Caballeronia sp. TF1N1: one gene and its partner. Each later gene encodes a partner of the first gene's protein in a complex. Links are inferred from orthologs where the notes say so. Each region holds a gene or a part of one and is shown on either strand. Other genes may lie near its edges.

Evidence for each region. The genes of interacting proteins can lie anywhere in the genome.
Region 2: the proteins of LDZ28_RS08940 (region 1) and LDZ28_RS06760 are in contact, whole or in part, in a cryo-EM structure (PDB 9GE8), measured with the Escherichia coli proteins. The link is inferred for Caballeronia sp. TF1N1 from one-to-one orthologs.

The regions. Positions count from the first base shown.
Region 1 is NZ_CP084626.1:1,925,052-1,932,373, forward strand. Bases 1,569-4,648 are described here. They hold LDZ28_RS08940 (ABC transporter permease), read right to left. Parts: upstream 4,314-4,648; coding sequence 1,824-4,313; downstream 1,569-1,823. Other genes in these bases: LDZ28_RS08935 (group II truncated hemoglobin), read right to left, coding at 1,569-1,802; LDZ28_RS08945 (DUF4126 domain-containing protein), read right to left, coding at 4,424-4,648. Also shown: LDZ28_RS08925 (DUF924 family protein), read right to left, coding at 1-555; LDZ28_RS08930 (alanyl-tRNA editing protein), read right to left, coding at 552-1,283; more of LDZ28_RS08935, read right to left, coding at 1,380-1,568; more of LDZ28_RS08945, read right to left, coding at 4,649-5,062; quaternary ammonium compound efflux SMR transporter SugE, read right to left, coding at 5,387-5,707.
Region 2 is NZ_CP084626.1:1,460,323-1,467,501, forward strand. Bases 2,293-5,229 are described here. They hold LDZ28_RS06760 (ABC transporter ATP-binding protein), read right to left. Parts: upstream 4,144-5,229; coding sequence 3,442-4,143; downstream 2,293-3,441. Other genes in these bases: pgi (glucose-6-phosphate isomerase), read left to right, coding at 2,293-3,385; LDZ28_RS06765 (arylesterase), read left to right, coding at 4,142-4,801; LDZ28_RS06770 (hypothetical protein), read left to right, coding at 4,928-5,229. Outside these bases: LDZ28_RS06750 (NAD(P)H-hydrate dehydratase), read left to right, coding at 1-1,568; more of pgi, read left to right, coding at 1,763-2,292; more of LDZ28_RS06770, read left to right, coding at 5,230-5,269; LDZ28_RS06775 (SurA N-terminal domain-containing protein), read right to left, coding at 5,364-7,179.

The sequences.
Region 1 (7,322 bases):
CGTCGGCCTGCCCAAAATTCGGTTGCGATGCGGAAAGCGCCCGAATCGTTCGATGACTTCCGCATGCTTCATCGCCGATTCATGGAAGCTCGTCACGCCCTCTTCTTGCTCTAATTTCCCAAACAATTCAACCGCGCGAAGCTGGCTTTCCATCGTCTCGTCATGCTCGAATGGCATATACGCAAACGCACGATGGTATGCATCGGCCAAGCGCAAATCATCGCCGGAATCGACCAGCGCTTTCGCCAACGCCAACGCACGCTCGTCGCCCGCAAACGCGCGCGGCGTATGCCGATAACAATTGCGCGAAAACTGGTCGAGCAGCACGATCAGCGCAAGCGCACCCGAAGGCGTGCGCTCCCATTCACGCAAACCGCCCGACAGCGCTTCTTCGAGCACCGCGCCGAAACGCTCGCTGATCTGCGCATCGAAGGCAGGCTTCTTTTTCCACCACAGCTTGCGTTCCGTCCCGGCCTCAGGCGAGCCGACCGCGCCGAACCAGAATTCGAGTATCGCGCTCGCGCGCGGATCGAGTGCTTCCGCTCGCGCGTTCAAACCAGCTCCAGCACCAGTCGCCGCGTGCGCGCGCTCTTCTTCTCCAGCTTTGCAATCCGCAAGCCGCCGATCTCGCCCGTATTACGCACATGTGTGCCGCCGCATGGCTGCAAATCCACGTTTTCGATGCGCAACAGGCGCACGCGGCCAAGGCCCATCGGCGGCTTTACGCTCATCGTGCGGACGAGTTCAGGGCGCGCGGTCATCTCGTCGTCGGTGATCCATTCGGTATTCACGTCGTGCGCGCCGCCGATCAGTTCCGCCAGACGCGCTTCCACGCGCTCACGTTCGATAGGCTCGACCGTCGCGAAGTCGAGGCGCGCATAGTCTCTCGTGATACTGCATCCATCCACCGGATACGGCAGTACCGCGCACATCAGATGACTCGCCGTATGCAGCCGCATATGCCGATACCGCCGCTCCCAGTCGATCTCCGCGCTCACTCTGTCGCCAACCTTCAAAAGCGAAAGCGCTTCTTCTTGGCCGGGCGCGGGCACATGCACGGCGTCGTCGGGCGTGGCGCCTTCGAACTTCGCCTTGCGCGTGTCGGCGATGACGATCTTCGTGCCGTCGGCAAGCGTCAGCGTGCCCGCATCGCCGGCCTGGCCGCCGCCGAGCGGATAAAACACGGTTTGATCGAGGTGGATGCCCATTTCGTCGATAGCCGTGACGCTCGCCTCGCACTGTGTGCGATAAGCGTCCTCGCGAAAGAGTGCGCGTGTGCTCATGTCTTGTCCTTGCGATATTTCGTGGGGCGGCAAAAAGCCGTTCCGCAGATCATGCCGCACGCGCCGCTGCCTTGGACCGATACAAAAGCGCGCGAATCAGCCGGGCCGGTTGCGCATCCAGTCGGCGGTATCGAAGAAAGAGGTGAGAAGGCGCTCGCGCAAAGGCTCGTCGAGGCCGATGTCCTGCATCGCCCACGCCATGCAGCGCAACCATTGATCGCGCTCGGCCGTTGCAATGGCGAACGGCATATGCCGCGCCCGCAAACGCGGATGGCCGAAGCGGCTGATGTAGTGATCCGGTCCGCCCATCCAGCCGCACAGAAACCAGAAGGTCTTGTCGCGGGAGTTGTCGAGTGTCGGCGGATGCAGCGCGCGCAAGCCCGCGAATTCGGGTTCGAGGTCCATCAGATCGTAAAAGCGATCGACCATCGCGCGCAGACGTTCCTCGCCGCCGATCAGTTCGAACGGCGTGGGCTTTTGGACTTCATCGTCGGAAGGTTGGGAATTGACTTCGCTCATTGCTTTTGGACAACAGAAAACTCAGGCGTCGCGCAGCGATTGCAAGGCCGGACGCGCCAGCACGCGCCGCAGGCTCATCCAGCCGCCGAGCGCCGCGCAAGCAACGCCCGCGACGATGCCAACCGGCACGAGCCACGGGTTGAACTCGATATGAAACTCGAACACGCGCGATGCAAGCACGTAACCGATGCCCTGCGCACCGAGCGCCGCCATCAGGCCGGACAACGCGCCGACCGCGACGAACTCAGCGACCTGCACCGAACGAATCTGCCGATGCGATGCGCCCAAAGCCCGCAATAGCGCCGACTCGCGCATGCGTTCGTCGCGCGTGCCGGCAAGCGCCGCATAAAGCACCAGCACGCCGGCCGCGAGCGTGAAGATGAACAGGAACTGCACCGCGCCGATCACCTGGTCGAGCGTGCGCTGAATCTGCGCGAGGATCGGCGCGGTATCGATGGCGGTCACGTTCGGATAGGCGGCGACGAGGCCGTCGATGGTGCGCGCCTGTTCCGGCGGCAGATGAAAACTCGTGATGAACGTCGCGGGAAGGTCGGCCAGCGTCTCGGGCGGCATCAGCACGAAAAAGTTGACCTTGAACGAATTCCAGTCGACCTTGCGCACGCTCGTCACCGGCGCCTCGACCGGCATGCCGGCGACATCGAAACGCAGCGTGTCGCCCATCTTCACGCGAATAGTTTTCGCGATGCCCTCTTCTATCGACACCGCCGGCTGCGCGTTCTTGCCGAACCACGTGCCCTGCGTCACGCGGTTATCGCCCGGCAATTCAGTGGTGTAAGAAAGATTGAATTCGCGATCGACGAGCCGTTTTGCATCCGGCTTGTCGTAGCTGTCCGGATTTACCGCCTTGCCATTGATGGCGACGAGACGCGCGCGCACCATCGGCGAGAGCGCGGCATCGGGTTGGCCATGCCCATGCAGATACGCGAGCACGCCTTCGCGCTGATCCGGCTGGATGTCGATGAGAAACTCGTTGGGCGCATCCGGCGGCGTGGCGGCGCGCCAGCCCTTGATAAGGTCGTCGCGCGTCATCGCTATCAGCAACAAACACATGAGGCCGATGCCAAGCGCCGTGATCTGCAACGCGCTCGCGCCGCTGCGCCGTTCGAGCGACGCCAGCGCATAACGCCAGCCCACGCCCGCGCGGCTCTTTTCCCGCCGCACGAAGCGCGCCGCCGCCCACAACGCCGCGCGCGCGATCACGCCGAAGATCAGGAGGCCGGCCGCGAATCCGCCCGCGACGATGCCGCCGAGCTTTAACTCGCCCGCCGCGACGATGAGCAACGCCGCGAACAGCACGACGCCGACGCCGTAGGCCGCATAAGCGACGCGCTTTGCATCGCCGAGTTCACGGCGGATCACATGCACAGGCGGCACGCGCGTGAGCGGCAAAAGCGGCGGCAGGGCGAAGCCGAGCAGCAGCACGAGGCCCATCGCGATGCCTTGCAGCGCGGGCCAGACGGAGGGCTGCGGCAAATCGACATCGACGAGCGAGCCCAGCCAGTTCAGCAGCACGAGATGGCCGCCGAAACCGAGCACGACGCCAAGCGCGCTGCCGATCACGCCGATCGCCAGGAATTCGTTCAGAAACAACGCGCGCAGCGTGCGCTGACTGACGCCCAGACAACGCATGGTGGCGCAGCCGTCGAGATGCCGCCGCGCAAAACGATGCGCGGCCATGGCGATGGCTACCGCCGCGAGCATCGCCGTCAGCAGCGAAACGAGCGTGAGAAAGTGGCTCGCGCGATCGATGGTCTGCCGCACTTGCGGCTGCCCGTCCGACAGCGATTCGAGTCCGACGCCGCGCAATTTGCCGCCGTCGGTCTTATCGCGGGCGAATTGCGCGAAGCGCTCGATCTGCGCATCCGGTCCCGCGACCAGCAAGCGGTAAGTCACGCGGCTGCCGTAGCCGAGCAATCCCGTGGCGGCGATTTCATCGGCGCGCATCATGAGGCGCGGCGAGAAGTTGACGAAGGAAAAGCCGCGATCCATCTCGCGCGTGATGATGCCCGCGACCTTGAACGTGCGCGTGCCGACCTTCACCGTGCCGCCGGGCTGCGTTTTCAGCGCATCGAGCAGGGACGCATCGACCCAGACGGTGCCGGGCGCGGGAATGCCGTTGACGGGCGCGTCGGGCTTGCCGGGCGCCGACGCGATACGCAGCGCGCCACGCAGCGGATAACCTTGCGTCACGCCCTTGATCGCCGCGAGCCGCGAGGCGGGCTGCGCCGCGGTCGAGCTGATCATGCTCGGGAAGATCGTGGTCCCGGCGGTTTCGAGGCCGAGCGACCTGGCTTGGTCGGTGAACATCGCATCGACGGGATGATCCGAGCGCACGACGAAGTCCGCCGCGATCATCTGACGGCCGTCGCGCACGAGCCCTTGACGCATGCGGTCGGAGAGAAAACCGACGCTCGACAGCGCCGCCACCGCCAGCACCAGCGCGAGCAGCAGCATGGTGAGCTCGCCCGCGCGCCAGTCGCGCGCGGTCATGCGCCACGCCTGACGCGCGGTCTGCAGAAAATCGAGCCGGACAGGAGGATGCGTGCGGTCGGCTTTGAGCGCGGCCTTGGAGGGAGTGGAGTCGTTGCGCGCCGCGGTGCTCAATCGTGCTTGCTCCGCAGGCTCGTGATCGACGTTTGCGGCGCGCCGCTGCCGGGCAGCATGTGCTTGGCCATGCGCGATATGCCGCCGTGCACGCCGCGCACGAGGCGCGGCAGCGCCCAACCGGCGATGACCAGGAACGCAATCAGCATGACGAGGAACAGCACCGGCACGAAGAGCGCGAGCGTGATGCCGAGCAGCACGCCGATATCTTCCGTCGCGGATGCCGCCCAGTTCGACACCGGTTCGGGCGAGAGATTGATCAGCGCGCGCGTGCCCGCCTTGGCGAAATGCGAGGCGCCGGCAAGCGTTCCGCCCGCCAGCGCCGCGATGGTGAGCATGGCCGGATCGGCATGACCGAGCGTGCCGGCGGCAAGCACGGCGCCCGCCGGAATGCGGATGAACGTGTGAATGGCGTCCCACAGCGAATCGAGCGCGGGAATCTTGTCGGCGAGAAATTCGACGACGGCGAGCACCGCCGCCACGCCGATCACCCACGGCGAACCGAGCACCGCGAGCGAATCAGGAAGATGGATGAGACCGATGCGTTCAAACAGACCCGCGATGAAGACCGTGAGATACAGGCGCAACCCGCTCGCCCATGACAGGCCCGCAGCGAGCGAAAGTGACTCAAGCATTGCCGCCTCCTTGGTGCGCCAGCAACCCGGCCAACCGTGTCCGCCGGTCTGAACGTCGCTTCTTTCCGGCCCGGATGCCGGAAGAAGCCGCCCATATCAACGAGGATATCGAAAAAAGCCTCGTGACGCAGGCGGAAAGATAAAACGGTGCGGCTCGCCGAGTGATGTTATCTGCAATCGGAGATTGCTGAAAATCGGAAATGCCTTCAGACCATTATATCCATGCAAAAGGAAGCGGTGCAGCAAGACATCCGGCGAATGCCGCCCGAAGTGCGCTGCCGCTCGCACGGGCGACCATTGCGGTCGCGCCGGCGCAACAGCGCGTCAATGCCCGGACGAGAGCTTGAGTCCGATGAGCCCCGCGACGATCAGCGCCGCGCTGCCGATACGCGCCGCCGTCAACGCCTCGCCCAGAAATACGATGCCGAAAATAAACGCGCCGACCGCGCCGATTCCCGTCCAAACAGCGTAAGCGGTGCCGAGCGGCACCTGGCGCATGGCCATGGCAAGCAAGACGAAGCTGCCGATGGCCGTCACCAGCGTGAACAACGACGGCCAAAGCCGCGTAAAGCCTTCCGATGACTTGAGCCCGGCGGCCCATGCCACTTCGAGCAAACCGGCGATAAAAAGAAGAATCCAGGACATGAGGTGACTTCCTCGAAGGAACGGGGCCGTCCCCGGTAACAAGAAGCGCGCGCGGTCGTCCACGCGGCGAAAGCAGACCGTAATTATACCGATTTGGTGCAGCAAGGCTTTTCGCTCCTCGTGCCGAGCGATGGAAAACCGTGTATTAATGGAGCGCGCGCCACCAGTGTGCGACCGTGCACCCTTCGCCCCGCCTTTTACAGAAACATAAAAGGAGCGCTCATGGATGTCGATTCGGTCCTGCTTTCACGTTTCCAGTTCGCCTGGGTCGTCGCGTTCCACATACTGCTGCCCGCGTTCACGGTCGGCCTGTCGTGCTTCATCGCGACGCTCGAATTCAACTGGTGGATCACCAAGCGCGATGTCTACCGGCGCCTGTCCGCGTTCTGGCTGAAAATCTTCGCGGTGTCGTTCGGCATGGGCGTGGTGTCGGGCATCGTCATGCCGTTTCAGTTCGGCACCAACTGGAGCCGTTTCTCCGATGCCACCGCCAATGTCGTCGGCCCGCTGATGGGCTACGAAGTGCTGACGGCGTTCTTCCTCGAATCGGCGTTTCTCGGCGTGCTCCTGTTCGGACGCAAGCTCGTGCCGCAATGGGCGCACGTCATGTCCGCGATCTTCGTCGCGGCGGGCACGGTCATCTCGTCGTTCTGAATTCTCGCCGTCAATAGCTGGATGCAGACGCCGCAAGGGCATCGCATGTTGCCGGACGGCCGCTTCGAAGTGGTGAGCTTCTTCGACGTGATCTTCACGCCGTCGTTTCCGTACCGGCTTGGGCATACGGTGAGCGCGTTCCTCGTCACGACGGGCTTCGTCATTCTCGGCGTCGGCGCCATGTATCTGCGGCAAAAACGCGCTGTCGAGGAAAGTCGCGTGATGCTCAAGATGTCGCTGATCTTTCTCATCATCATGGTGCCGATCCAAATGGTGATCGGCGATTCGCACGGTCTGAACACGCTCAAATATCAGCCCGCCAAGCTCGCGGCGATGGAAGGTCTGTGGGAAACCGGCTCGCGCGTGCCCGCGAATCTTTTCTCCATTCCCGACGAAAAGGAAGAGCGCAACCGCTTTGAGATTTCGATTCCCGTGCTCGGCAGCCTTTACCTCACGCACGATCCGAACGGAGTCGTGCGCGGGCTGAAGGACTTTCCGCGCGAAGACCGCCCGCCTGTCGCCGTGGTGTTTTTCGCCTTTCACATCATGGTCGGGATCGCGCTTCTGATGTTCGCGCTCGTGCTGTCGGGCGTCGTGCTGTTCGCGCGCGGTAAGCTGGAACAAAGCACGCGCTGGCTGCGTTGCGCGACGTTCGCCATGCCGCTCGGCTTCATCGCGGTGATTGCGGGCTGGACCACCACCGAAGCGGGCCGTCAGCCGTGGACGGTATATGGCATCCTGCGCACGCGTGATTCCGTCACGCCCTCGCTCACCACCGCCGACGTCGGCCTGTCCTGGGCGCTCTACATGCTGGCTTATCTCGTGATCTTCGGCGCGGGCTTCGTGCTGTTGCGGCGGCTCGTGCGCATCGGCCCGACCGACGCGTCGCGTGACCATGAGAACGAATCGCTCGATACGAAGACGCGCGCGGCGCGGCCGCTGTCGGCGGTATCGGCGGTCA
Region 2 (7,179 bases), 460 kb from region 1 along the record:
TGACCGATCCCCGACCGCCCTACTTCACGCCCCGCGACGATGCCCTCGCGCTCCTGACGCTCACGGAGCTGCGTTCGCTCGAAGCGCGCGCCGCCGCCGCGCTGCCGCCTCACACGCTGATGGCCCGCGCAGGCGCCGCCGCCGCACAGCTTCTGCTCGATACGCGCGACTTTCATACGAAGAAGCCCGTCTGGATCGTCGCCGGCCCCGGCAACAACGGCGGCGATGCGCTCGTGATGGCCGAGCGGCTTCACCGCGCGGGCGTGACGGTGCGCGTTTGCATGCCGGTCGAGGTCAAGCCCGACGACGCCCGCTGGGCGCTCGAAGCGGCGCGTGCCGCAGGCGTGACGATAGACACCGAAGTCCCCGCATCGTTCGATGAATTCGGCTGGCTGATCGACGGCATGTTCGGCATCGGCCTGACACGGGTGCTGGACGGCGTGTTCGCCGACATCGCGACACGTCTGTCGCAAAGCGCGCGCGATGCCGACAGCCGCGACCACGGCCGCGTGCTCGCGCTCGATGTCCCGAGCGGTCTCGACAGCGACACCGGCGCACCCGTCGCGGGTGGCGCAAGCGTGCGCGCAAACGAGACGATCACGTTCATCGGCGCGAAGCCGGGCCACTTCACGGCGGAAGGCCGCGATCTGTGCGGCACGCTGCATGTCGCCACGCTCGACATCGAGCCGCCCGCCGCACCTTCCATCGTGCTCAACGTGCCGGCCCTTTTCGCGGCCCACATGCCGCCGCGCGACAACGCGACCAACAAAGGCACGTTCGGCACGCTTGCCGTGATCGGCGGCGATACCGGCATGTGCGGCGCGCCCATCCTCGCCGCGCGCATGGCGCTCTACGGCGGCGCGGGCAAGGTCAACGTGGCGTTTCTAGGCGAAGGTGCGCCGTCCTACGATCCGCCGCATCCCGAACTGATGCTGCATCACGTCGACGACTTCGCGCTCGAAAAGATGGACGCGCTTTCGATCGGCTGCGGCATGGGTAAGAGCGACCGCGCGAGAAAAGTGCTCGCCGATGTCCTGAAGCTCGACGTCGCCAAGCTGCTCGACGCCGATGCGCTCAATCTCGTCTCGAAGGACGACGCCCTCGCCGCAGAAGTCGCGGGACGCGGCGCCAAGGGCAATCCGTGCGTGCTCACGCCGCATCCGCTAGAAGCCGCGCGGCTCTTGCAAAGCGATGCAAAGGCGGTGCAGGCCGACCGCATCGCGGCCGCGCGTCGGTTGGCAACGCGTTATTCGGCGGTCATCGTGCTGAAAGGCTCGGGCACGGTCATCGCGTCGCCGGATGGCCGCGTCGCCATCAATCCGACCGGAAACGCAGGACTCGCCACCGGCGGCACCGGCGACGTGCTCGGCGGATTGATCGGAGCATTGCTCGCCCAAAAGTTGCCTGCGTATGAGGCGGCGCTGGCAGGCGTGTACTTTCACGGGCAGGCCGCCGAGCATCTGGCGAGCGAAGGCACCGGGCCTGCGGGACTGACGGCGGGCGAACTTGCGCCTGCCGTGCGCAGTCTCATCAATCGGCGCTTCTATCAACGACAGCAGCGCGCCTGATTCGCGCGAGGCTTGCACGGCGCCGCGATGACGCCTTGCAAGCATTCGTTCATGCATCGTCGCTATACTGCCTCTTGCTTCTTACATTCGAGCATCCGCGGCACCGCTGGTCGCGTTCACGAACTGACTGACGCCTCCCGCCAAGCCGCCTTTGCACGAACGTTTCCTTTGTCACTCAGGACTATCGAACCGTTATGACGCTCAAATCGCTACCCGCCTGGTCGGCGCTCCAATCGCACTACGATGCCATCTCCGGCGAGCGCCTGCGCGACTGGTTCGCGCCGCAAAACGACACCGCGCCCACGCGCGCCGAGCGCTTCACGTTCGACGGCGGCGGTATCAGCATCGACTTCTCCAAGAACCGCATCACCGACGCCACGCTCAAGCTGCTCATCCAGCTCGCCGAAGAGGCGAAGGTGACCGAGCGCCGCGATGCCATGTTCGCGGGCGATATCGTCAATATCACGGAACATCGCGCGGTGCTGCATACGGCGCTGCGCGCGCAAACCGACGACGCGCCATTCGCCGAACAGGTCCGCGCCGAGCGCGCGAAAATGGCCGCGTTCGCCGACAAGGTCCGCGACGGCTCGTGGACCGGCTATACCGGCAAGCGTATCCGCCATGTGGTGAACATCGGCATCGGCGGCTCGGACCTCGGGCCGAAGATGGTCGTGCACGCGCTGCATCATCTGGCATCGAAAGAACTCGACACGCATTTCGTCTCCAATGTCGATGGCGCCGATCTCTGGAACGTGCTCCAGCAAGTCGATGCCGAAGAGACGCTCGCGATCATCGTCTCCAAGACCTTCACGACGCTCGAAACCATGACCAACGCGCACTCCATGCGCGATTGGTTCTTGAAGCAGGGCTGCCCGGAAAGCGAGCTTTCGAAGCACTTCGTCGGCGTCTCGGCGAACCCGGCGGAAGTGGTCAAGTTCGGCATCGCGAAAGAAAACGTCTTCGAGATGTGGGACTGGGTCGGCGGGCGCTATTCGCTGTGGTCGGCGGTGGGCCTGTCCATCGTGATCTCGGTCGGACCGAAGAATTTCGACGCGCTGCTGGAAGGCGCGTACGCGATGGATCAACACTTCCGCGAAGCGCCGCTCGACAAGAATCTGCCCGTGCTGATGGGCATGATCGGCATCTGGTATCGCAACTTTTTCGGCTCGCAGAGCGATCTGATCGCGCCTTATTCGCAGGCGCTGCACTATCTGCCTTCGTATCTTCAGCAATTGGAGATGGAAAGCAACGGCAAGTCGGCGACGCTGGCAGGCGGCATGGTCGATTACCCGACCGCTGCCGTGATCTGGGGCGAGCCCGGCACGAACGGCCAGCACGCGTTTTTCCAGATGCTGCATCAAGGGCCGACCATCATCCCGATCGATTTCATCGCCGTGCTCACGCCTGAGCATCCGCTCGTCGATCACCATGCGAAGCTGCTCGCCAACTGCTTCGCGCAAAGCGAAGCGCTGATGCTCGGCCGCACGCTCGAAGAGGCGAAGAAGGTCGCGGGCCCGGGCAAGGAAGAACTTGCCACGCATTTGAGCTTTCCGGGGAATCGGCCGACCACGACCATCATTCTCGATGCGCTCACGCCCGAGGCGCTCGGCGCGCTTATCGCGCTGTACGAACACAAGGTGCTCGTGCAGGGCGCGGTGTGGGACGTGAACTCGTTCGATCAGTGGGGCGTGGAACTCGGCAAGATTCTCGGCAAGGTGGTCGAGGCGGATATCACCGCCGCGAGCGCCGATCCGAAGAAGCACGATGCCTCGACCTCCGCGTTGATCGAGCGCGCGCGCAAGGCTCTGAAATATTGACGGCTGGTTGCGTCGTTAAAGCCCGCATCGGCCTGCATCGGCCGATGCGGGCTTTTTTATACGCTCAGGCCATTGACGAGCCGCCCTGCTTCGATCGTCACGGTCGCATCGCAACGTTCGGCGAGTTCGACGTCGTGCGTGACGAGCACGAGCGTCGCGCCGTTGCGTTCGTTCATCGCGAACATGAGATCGATGATGGCATAGCCCGTGGCGGCGTCGAGGCTGCCGGTGGGTTCATCGGCGAAGAGCACCGCCGGATGCGTAACAAAGGCGCGCGCCAACGCCACGCGTTGCTGTTCGCCACCGGACAGCAGCTTGGGATAATGCGCCGTGCGTTGCGCGAGACCGACCTGATCGAGCAGCGAGCGCGCGCGTGCGGCAATCTGATCGTGCGGCAACTCCGCGCGCAGTTCGAGCGGCAGCATGACGTTCTCGAGCGCGGTGAGATGCGGCATCAACTGGAACGACTGGAACACGAAACCGACCGCGCCGCTTCTGAGCGCGGCGCGCTGGTCTTCATCGAGCGTGGAAAGCTCCTTGCCCAATAAACGAACCGAGCCCGCACTCGCGCTGTCCAAACCCGCGAGCAGGCCGAGCAGTGTCGACTTGCCCGAGCCCGATGCCCCGACGATCGCCACGCTGCTGCCCTTCGCGATGGACAGATCGATCTGATCGAGTATCGTGAGCTCGCCCGTTGCGTCCTTCACCCGCTTGCTTAAACCCCGAACTTCGATGACCGGCTCGATATTGTTTTGCATGGACACCCTGAAAAAGAACTGGAGCGCGCGTGCTTGCGTCGCCTTGACAATGCTTGCGGCAAGTTCCGCGCTGCATGCACAAGACGCAGCGACGAACAAGCCTGCAATCGTCGTGCTTGGCGACAGCCTTTCCGCCGAATACGGCTTGCCTCGCGATACCGGCTGGGTCAACCTGCTGCGCCAAAGGCTTGCGAAAGAGCGTCTCGATTATAGCGTCGCCAATTCGAGCATCAGCGGCGACACCACGAGCGGCGGACGCGCGCGATTGACCGCCGTGCTCACGCGTATCAAGCCGGCGGTTGTAGTCGTGGAACTCGGCGCGAACGATGCCTTGCGCGGCGTGCCGCTTGCCACCACCGAGACGAATCTGCGTGGAATAGTCGAGGCATCGCAGGCGGCGCATGCGAAGGTTTTACTCATCGGCATGTACGTTCCGCCCAATTACGGCCCCGACTATTCGCAAAAGTTCCACGCCATCTATGAACGCATCGCCAAGGACAAGAATGTGGCGCTCGTCCCTTTCCTGCTTGCCGGGATCGAAAACAAGCCGACGATGTTCCAGTCGGACCAGATTCATCCGACGGTGCAGGCCCAGCCATTGCTATTAGAAAACGTCTGGCCAAGCTTGAAACCCTTGCTGGGCGCAAGTGCGTCGTAACAACGAAGACGCCAGCCGCGACAGCTTTTCCAACAAACGCGGAACACGGCCAAGATTCAGTTATCTGAGACTTTCGCGTAACTCTTATAACCCCGCTCGCAAGAGAGCGCTCTACAAGGAGGTCACGTGAAATACTTCCCTCTGGTCGCATTGACCATCGCGATTTCGGCATGCGCCGCTCAACCGCCCGCAGGCGTGCAGCAAGTCGGCATGAGCGACAAGCCGGTCAAGGCGGTCGCCGAATGCGTCTCGCACGCATGGGCTGACAAGACGCAACAGCAAGTCGTGTCGCAAGATACGCTTGCCAACGATCAGGCCGTCGATGTCTATGTGCCGGGTCAGCAGCCGCCGAATGGCGCAGCCGCCGTGGTGCGTCCGAAGTGGTCGGGTCCGGGCTCGTGGGTGGGTTTCCGCGCATCGGGTGCCGCTGGCAGCCAGGCGACGGGCGACATTCAGGCTTGCCTGTAAGGACACTGTTGCTGGTTACATCGGGCAGCAATGAAAAAGCCCCGCGTCCTTTCGGACACGGGGCTTTTTGGTGCGACTGACGTTTTACTGCTTCTTATTGATTGGCCGCGGGCACTGGCGCCTGACTCAGCTTGACCTTCGAGCGCGCCTTCAACGAGTCGATATACGCTTCCATCTCGGCTTGAGCATAGACCTGCGCGATCTGCTGCTGCGCGCCGGCGAGACGATCCGCGGCCACCGCGTTGGCTTTCTCGATACCGTTGACGCGATAGATCGCATAGCCGTCCGTGCCGAGATCGACGCCGACGTACGCGGGCAACTTCGAGGCATCCGCCTTGAAGATCGCGCTCAACGCGGCAGGCGGCAAGCCCTGCGCGTCGTTGCGCGAGACGATGATCGGTGACGTGAAGCCATCGGTCGACTTCGATTTCTGCAGATCGGCAAGCTTCGTCTGGCCTTCCTTGAGCGCCATCGCAGCTGCGTCTTGCGCGACGACCTTCGTGCGTACCGCGTCCTTCACGGCGTCGAACGCGGGAACGGTCGAAGCCTTGTAGTCGGTCACGCGCGCGGCGATCAGCGTGTTGTTGCCTGCATCGACGGCTTGGGTGTTGTTGTGATCTTTCACCGAGTCCGGCGAGAACACGGCCGCCAGAAACTTCGCATTGTTGAGCGGATTGTCCTGCGGCAATTGCGTGTTGGGCTTCGGACCGACCGTAGCGGTCTGAACCGTGAGCTTGTATTTGTCGGCCGCGGGCTGCAGCGACTTCGCCTGTTCGTAGACGGTGTCGGTGAAGCCTTGCGCTGCTTCTGCAAAGCCCTTGCTGCCCTGTTGCGCGGCGTAGTCCTTCGCGAGCGCTTCCTTCACTTCGTCGAACGACTGCGTAACCGACGGCTTGACGTCCGTTGCCTGAATGATGTGGTAACCGAAGTCCGACTCGACGATATCGCTCACTTCGCCCTTTTTCAGGTTGAACGCGGCGTCGTCGAAAGCCTTGCCGCCCGCGATCTGACCGCGCGCGAAGTAACCGAGGTCACCGCCCTTCGACGCCGAGCCCGGATCTTCCGAATTCTTCTCCGCTACTTGCGCGAACTGATCGGGATGCGCCTTTACTTGCGCGAGCAGTTGTTCGGCCTTCTGCTTCGCCTTCGCCTTGTCGGCCGCGCTGGCGTCCTTCGGCGCGTTCACGAGGATGTGACTCGCGCGCACCTGACCTTCCGTGCGGTAGCGCTGGATGTTGTCGTCGTAGAACTTCTTGAGATCGGCGTCGCTCGGCTTCGATGCCGCCGCGAGCGTGGACGGCGACAGCACGAGGTACTGAATGGTCGCGGTCTCGGGCGTCGCGAAGTCATTGCGATGCGCGTCGTAGTACGAATGCAGTTGCGCGTCGGTGGGTTGAACTTTCGCGGCGTAATCCGCCGCGCGCAGCGACATGCCCTGCACCGCGCGACGCTGCTCGGACAATTCGGTCAGGCTCTGCGCGAGCGACTTCGAGGTGAACGAAGACTCCTGAATGCTTGCCGGGATCTGCTGATTTGCGATTGTGTAGCGCATGCGCTCGTCGTACTGCGCGGGCGTCATGCCCTGCATGGCGAGCATTTCCTTGTAACGCTCGATGTCGACGGAGCCATCGGGCTTGCGCAGCGACGCGACGATCGGATCGGACAGCAGCGCGCGACGCACGGCGTCGTCGGATGCGGTCAGATGCAGGCGTTGCGTCTCGTCCGACAGCGCGCGCTGTTGCACGAGACTGTCGACCATGGCGGCGCGCGCTTCGGGCGTGTCGAACATGCGGGCGTCGAACTGAGCGCCAAGCATGGAGCGCGCGCGATCCACCTGCTGGCGGAAGGCGTTATCGAATTCGGGGCGCGTGATCTTGTGACCGTTCACGCTGGCGACGTAAGCGCTTTCG